DNA from 2 places in the Bradyrhizobium sp. CCBAU 11357 genome. Region 2 is predicted to be linked to the other one. Evidence: predicted binding sites of a transcription regulator. Region 2 holds the regulator's gene; the other holds the start of a gene.

Region 1 (3,415 bases), on a different contig from region 2:
TATTCGCTCACGTCTGTTTTGATAAAGGGCGTCACGGGTTGTGGCAACCGCCGCGGATCGTCATGCCCGGGCTTGTCCCGCCTGCGCGGCCATGACGCGCGGATGCCCGTGGGAGGATCAGCTAGAGATTTACGGAGGCGTCGATCTGGACGCTCGCTTCGACCTGCACCTCGACCTCGGTGACCGAGAACAGGTCCTGCACCGGCTCGACGGTCCAGGGCTTGTGCTTGGCGCGGGCGGCGGCGACGGGGGCGAAGAAGCTGCGGTGGTGGATGGAGGGGCCGAGGCGATCGAGCGCGTCGAGATGCTCGGGGACGGCGTAGCCCTTGTGCTGCTCGAAGCCGTAGCCGGGGCAGTCCTGCGCCAGCGCGCACATCAGCCGGTCCCGGGTGACCTTGGCGACGATGGAGGCCGCGGCGATCGACAGCACGATACCGTCGCCGCCGATCACCGCCTCGCAATCGCATGCGGTGTCGAGCCGGTCGCGGCCGTCGACGAAGACGTGCCTGGGCGCCTCGGGCAGGGCCACCACGGCACGCTTCAGCGCCCACAGCGAGGCGCGCAGGATGTTGTCGCGGTCGATTCGCGCCGGCGACGCGACGGCGACCGAGACCTGCGCGGTGGCGCAGATCTTGTCGAACAGCTTTTCGCGCTCCTCGGCGGTCAGGCGCTTGGAATCGTCGATGCCGCGCGGAATGCGGTCGGGATCGAGAATCACCGCGGCGGCCACCACGGGACCTGCCAGCGGGCCGCGGCCGGCCTCGTCACAGCCCGCGACCGGCCAGACGCCGCGCTTGATCAGCGCGCGCTCGCGGCGGAAGCTGGGGGGAGCGACAGCGATGACGCCTTTCTTGCCGGCAGCAACCTTCGCCGCTGTGACTGCAGACATCTTCGCCGCAGGCGCTTTCGCCGCCTTGTCAGGCGCAGCCTTGGTCGCGGCCTGCTTTTTGGACGCGTCTTTGGCTGGGGTCTTGGCGGACTTGTCCCGAATCATGGCCGGGATCGTGCGCCAGGGGGCTTCGCCAGCGCAACCGGGAACCCAGGATATTCCCGTTATTCAGGCCGGCCGCCCTACGCCCACCGCCAATCAGAACAGGCTGAGCTGATCACCGTTCCGCTTCGGCCGCGCAAAGTGGTCCGTCGTCAGCTTGGAGCGCCGCTTGTTCAGGCCGAGCCTGTCGCAGGCGATCTCGAAACGGCGGCCGATGGTCCAGGCCATCGGTCCCGTGCCCTTCATCCGTTCGCCCCATTTGGCGTCGTAGTCGCGCCCGCCCCGCATGTCGCGGATCAGGGTGAAGACGTGGCGATAGCGGTCCGGATAGTTCGCCATCAGCCATTCGCGGAAGAGATCGCGCACCTCCAGCGGCAGCCGCAGCAGCACATAGGCGGCTTCCTTGACGCCGGCATGGGCGGCGGCATCGAGGATGCGCTCGATCTCGGAATCGTTCAGGGCGGGGATCACGGGCGCGACCATCACCGTGGTGGGGATGCCGGCTTCCGAGAGCTGCTTGAGCGCCTCCAGCCGCTTCGGCGGCGTCGAGGCCCGCGGCTCCATGGTGCGCGCCAGCTTCGGATCGAGCGAGGTGACCGAGATCGCGACCTTGGCGAGGTTGCGCTTGGCCATCCGCTGGAGAATGTCGATGTCGCGGAGCACCAGCGCCGACTTGGTGACGATGCCGACGGGATGCCCGGCGCCCTCCAGCACTTCCAAAATGGCGCGCATGATTTTGCGCTCGCGCTCGATCGGCTGGTAGGGATCGGTGTTGGTGCCGATTGCGATCATCCGCGGCTCGTAGCCGGGGGCGGCGAGTTCCCGCTCGAGCAGCAAAGGCGCATCGGGCTTGGCGAACAGCTTCGACTCGAAGTCGAGCCCGGGTGACAGGCCGAGATAGGCGTGGGTCGGCCGCGCGAAGCAATAGACGCAGCCGTGCTCGCAGCCGCGATACGGATTGATCGATCGGTCGAAGCCGATGTCGGGGGAATCGTTGCGGGTGATCACCTTGCGCGAGGTGTCGACGGCGACCGTCGTCTTGAACGGCGGCAGCTCGTCCAGGCTCTGCCAGCCGTCATCGAAAGCGACGCGCGCCTCGGCCTCAAAGCGGCCGCTGGCGTTGGATTGAGCGCCCCGCCCTCGTCTGCGCGCCCGGTCGATGGCGACGCCAAGCTCGGGGAAATCCGAAGGCGCACCCGCCGGCTCGGAGGGCGCCGTGACCGGCGGGTGCTTGAGAGCACGAGAGGATGCTGGACTCATGCAGCCAAGATAGCACGACACAGGAACAAATCAAGAACACAAACAAAAAACGTGAAAACAACCCCATGCACAGTAGAGCTGCCCAAACTTCGCGCGTCCGCCTTTGACCTCACGCAACACGGCCGTCGCGGCCATCCCGTTTCATGACCGACGGATCGATCACCGCGGAACCGGGTTGGTGACGATCGCGAAGTGAAGGTCGGCAGGAACATGACAATCCAACAAAAAACGGCCGAAGCGAGCAGCGACCTCGATCTGCTCGATCGCTATTGGCGCGCCGCCAACTACCTCTCGGTCGGGCAAATCTACCTGCTCGACAATCCGCTGCTGCGCGAGCCGCTGCGGCCCGAGCACATCAAGCCGCGTCTGCTGGGACATTGGGGCACGACACCGGGCCTGAACTTCATCTATGCCCATGTCAACCGCGTCATCCGCGCGCTCGATGTCAGCGTGATCTATGTCTGCGGTCCCGGCCATGGCGGCCCGGGCATGGTCGCCAACACCTATCTCGAAGGCAGCTACAGCGAGATCTATCCCGGCATCGCGCGCGATGCGGACGGATTGCGCAAGCTGTTCAGACAGTTCTCCTTCCCCGGCGGCATCCCGAGCCACGCCGCGCCGGAAACGCCGGGCTCCATCCACGAAGGCGGCGAGCTCGGCTATGCGCTTGTGCACGCCTATGGCGCGGCATTCGACAACCCGGACTTGATCGCCGCCTGCGTGGTCGGCGACGGCGAGGCCGAAACCGGGCCGCTCGCGGCATCCTGGCACTCCAACAAGTTTCTGAACCCAGCCCATGACGGCGCAGTGCTGCCGATCCTGCATCTCAACGGCTACAAGATCGCGGGCCCCACCGTGCTCGGACGGATGCAAGACGCGGAGATCCGCGACCTCTTCCGCGGGTTCGGCCACGAGCCGCTGTTCGTCAGCGGCGACGATCCCAAATTGATGCACCGGGCCATGGCCGATGCGCTGGACGTCGCGTTCGCCAGCATCCGCTCGATCCAGCAACATGCCCGCGACGGCCGCACGCGCGTCGAGCGGCCGCGCTGGCCGATGATCGTGCTGCGCAGCCCGAAGGGCTGGACCGGCCCGAAGGAGGTCGACGGCAAGAAGGTCGAGGGTTTTTGGCGCGCCCATCAGGTGCCGGTCGCAGGCTGCCGC
Region 2 (3,415 bases):
ATCTCACCAAGCAGGCTTCTCTCCTGCTCGAATTCGCCAGAACCACCTCGGATTCTGACCTCTCCGCCAAACTGATCAGCAAGGCCGCCGACCTGAAATCCCAGGCCGATCCGCTGCCCGACAAGGATCAGGGCCCCAAGGCGCCCGACGTCGCGGATTTCAGTCCGGGCGATCCGACGGAGCGTTGACCGATGTTGGCCGTGGCGCTCGTCATTCTCGTCCTTGCCATGGCTATCCTCGTTCCGGTCTGTCTCGCCTTCCGCATCATGCCGCGGCGGAGTTGAGCCGACCTCCTCCACCCACCGATCACGCAGGATAAATCATCCCGCGTGCTGCTTTGCCTCACGCCTGCACTCGGCTAGAACTCTCGCCGCCCATTTACCGATGTGCTCAGCAGGAGTTCGCCCGTGGCCCTGATGCCGGTTTCTGACGCGCTTGCCGCGGTGCTGACCGGCGCCGAGCCGCTGGCTGAAGAGATGGTTTGCCTCGACGAGGCCCACCATCGTGTGCTCGCGCACGATGTCGCGGCGCGGCGCACGCAGCCGCCGGAGGCGATGTCGGCGATGGACGGCTATGCCGTGCGCGCATCCGACGCGGCCATCGAGTCCAGGCTGACCGTCGTCGGTGCGGTCGCGGCGGGTCGGCCGTTCGCGGGAAGGATCGGCCCCGGCGAAGCCGTGCGGATCTTCACCGGCGGCGTCGTTCCCGACGGCGCCGATGCGGTCGTGATCCAGGAGGACACAATTGCCGACGGCAAGCATGTCACGATCAAGGAAGCCGCAATTTGTGGCCGGCACATCCGCCCTGCGGGGGTGGACTTCCGCGAAGGCGACGTGCTGCTGCGCAAGGGAATCCGTCTCACCGAGCGCGATCTCGCCCTCGCCGCCGGAATGAATCATCCTCATCTCGCCGTTATCCGCCGCCCGAGGGTCGCGATTCTCGCCACCGGCGACGAGCTGGTGATGCCCGGCACCGCGCCTGGTCCCGGTCAGATCGTCTATTCCAATGGCTATGCCCTGCACGCCCTTGCCCGCAGCGAGGGCGCCGAGACCATCGACCTCGGAATTGCCGCCGATACGCTGGAATCCACGTCCGCCGGCATCCGCCGCGCACGCGAGAGCGGCGCCGACATCCTGGTCACGACCGGCGGTGCGTCGGTCGGCGACCACGATCTGGTCCAGCAGGCGCTCAAGGGCGAAGGCATCGCGATGGCGTTCTGGAAGATCGCGATCCGGCCCGGCAAGCCGATGATGCATGGTCGGATAGGCGCGATGCGCGTGATCGGCCTGCCCGGCAATCCCGTGTCGTCATACGTATGCGCCTTCCTGTTCATGGTGCCCTTGATTCGCGCCCTGTCGGGCCGTTCAGTGATTCATCATCAGCGCGAGCGCGCCGTGCTGGGCCGCGACCTCGGCGCCAACGATCAGCGCGAGGATTATCTGCGTGCGCGGCTGGAGGTGCGCGACGACGGCACGCGCGTCGCCCTTCCCGTCAGCCATCAGGACTCCTCCCTGCTTGCGAATCTCGCTGCGGCACAGGTACTTCTCGTGCGCGCACCGTTCGCGCCGAAGGCCGAGTCCGGCACGCCTTGCGAGGTGCTGCGGCTGCCCGTCTGAGCTGCCCGGCCACACGCATCCGCGAGTTTGGCTGCGTTCACCATAAATTAAGCAGTTGCGGAACACATATCGAACATATAGTGTCCGTTCATGATTTGTTTCGAGGATGTAGCGGCTTATTGCCGACTTCATCGTCTCGGAATCGAACGACATCAACCGGGGGACTTTGGTCGAGATGTTGACGCGCAAACAATACGAGCTTCTGCGGTTCATCAGCGAACGTCTGAAGGAAAGCGGCGTGCCGCCGTCCTTCGACGAGATGAAGGATGCGCTCGACCTGCGCTCGAAGTCAGGCATTCATCGCCTGATCACTGCGCTCGAGGAGCGCGGCTTCATTCGCCGCCTGCCCAACCGCGCCCGCGCCATCGAGGTGATCAAGCTGCCCGAGCTCCAGGCCGCCGCCGGCAATCGCCGCGGCTTCACCCCGAGCGTCATCGAGGGCAATCTCGGCAAGGTGCGCGCGAGCTCCAGCACGCCCGCGGATGAGGGCGAGCGCCCCGTCGCGGTACCCGTGATGGGCCGCATCGCGGCCGGCACGCCGATCGAGGCGCTGCAGACCCGCAGCCACACCATCAGCGTACCGCCGGACATGCTCGGCTCGGGCGAGCACTACGCGCTCGAGGTGCGCGGCGATTCGATGGTCGAGGCCGGCATCCTCGACGGCGACATGGCGCTGATCCAGCGCAACGAGACCGCCAATACCGGCGACATCGTGGTGGCGCTGATCGACGACGAGGAGGCCACGCTCAAGCGCTTCCGCCGCCGCGGCGCCTCGATCGCGCTCGAGCCCGCCAATGCCGCCTACGAGGTCCGCATTCTTCCGCCGAACCGCGTGAAGATCCAGGGCAAGCTGATCGGGCTTTACCGGAAGTACTGATACCGGAAGTAAGCGCTACGCGCGCTTCGTTCGTCGATCCAAGATTGGAGCGGATACTTGTCCGCTCCGGCCGGATGGTCTCTCTGGTTCTGCGCTGACTGTTCGGCGCCTCTTCCCGCGCGACACTCGCCCATGCGGACACGCGGCCATTTCGCTCCGCCGGTAGAGTTGTGCCGACAGCGCCGATAGTGCGGGCCAAATGCAAGGACGCGAGGTTTGTTCCTATCGAATCCGGGAAAGATAATGTGATCGCGTGCTGCGGATGCGAGCCGCAGATTTGCCCATAACCGAGCAGAGCGTTGGAGGCTTCCACTCTGATAGAGGCCTGCGCCTCGAAAGAGACGCGGGTCGCTATCCCAGTATGAGGAGCACCCGATGTGTGACTATAGCCTGCATGCCGTCGCGACGCGCCCCGCCGAAGTTGGCGAGACGATCGTCACGACAACCTTCCGCGGCACCTCGACGCGCGGCTTCGCCTCCGAAGCCGATCTCTCCGTCGCGGTCTGTCTGCTGCCGGGAACGGAGCTCGCTTTCGCCGATAACGTCCGCTATGACAACCGCTGGATCTGGACGCGCACCGTCAACTCCCGCGTCGGCAAGTTCGGCAAGATCGACCCGCACATTCCCGATCGCCATCATGACGCGATCGAATTTCCGGACGGCAAGTACGTGCTGGTGACGCAGCTCGTCGAAGGCCAGCGCGCGACCGTGCTGCAATTGCCGGTGACGCAGCAAGCCATCGAGCGCGAGCACAAGCCGCAGATCGTCGCCGACACGCGGCCCACGATCACGCGCCTGCCGATCGGCTGACGCCGTCGGCCCCGACCGAAAAGTCGAGGGCCAAATTCAAATGCCATCGCCGGCCGCGGCCGGCGAGATGGTATGGTTTGCGTCCTGCGGGATCCCGTCGGACCGATTTTCC

Evidence for each region. The regulator LexA, encoded in region 2, represses DNA repair genes until DNA is damaged. The targets are predictions, from matches to a motif close to TGTTCNNNNTGTGTTCNG.
Region 1: the regulator LexA is predicted to act here: its motif matches at 2,273-2,290, upstream of XI05_RS13395 (PA0069 family radical SAM protein).

What each region holds. Positions count from the first base shown of each region.
Region 1 covers NZ_LBJW01000093.1:69,344-72,758, reverse strand. The annotation lists gene XI05_RS13400 (ribonuclease HII) at 122-994, opposite strand; gene XI05_RS13395 (PA0069 family radical SAM protein) at 1,088-2,251, opposite strand; gene XI05_RS13390 (phosphoketolase family protein) at 2,462-3,415, shown strand, end outside.
Region 2 covers NZ_LBJW01000106.1:37,640-41,054, reverse strand. The annotation lists gene XI05_RS24295 (hypothetical protein) at 1-188, shown strand, start outside; gene XI05_RS24290 (molybdopterin molybdotransferase MoeA) at 408-1,616, shown strand; gene lexA (transcriptional repressor LexA) at 1,792-2,493, shown strand; gene XI05_RS24280 (hypothetical protein) at 2,869-3,303, shown strand.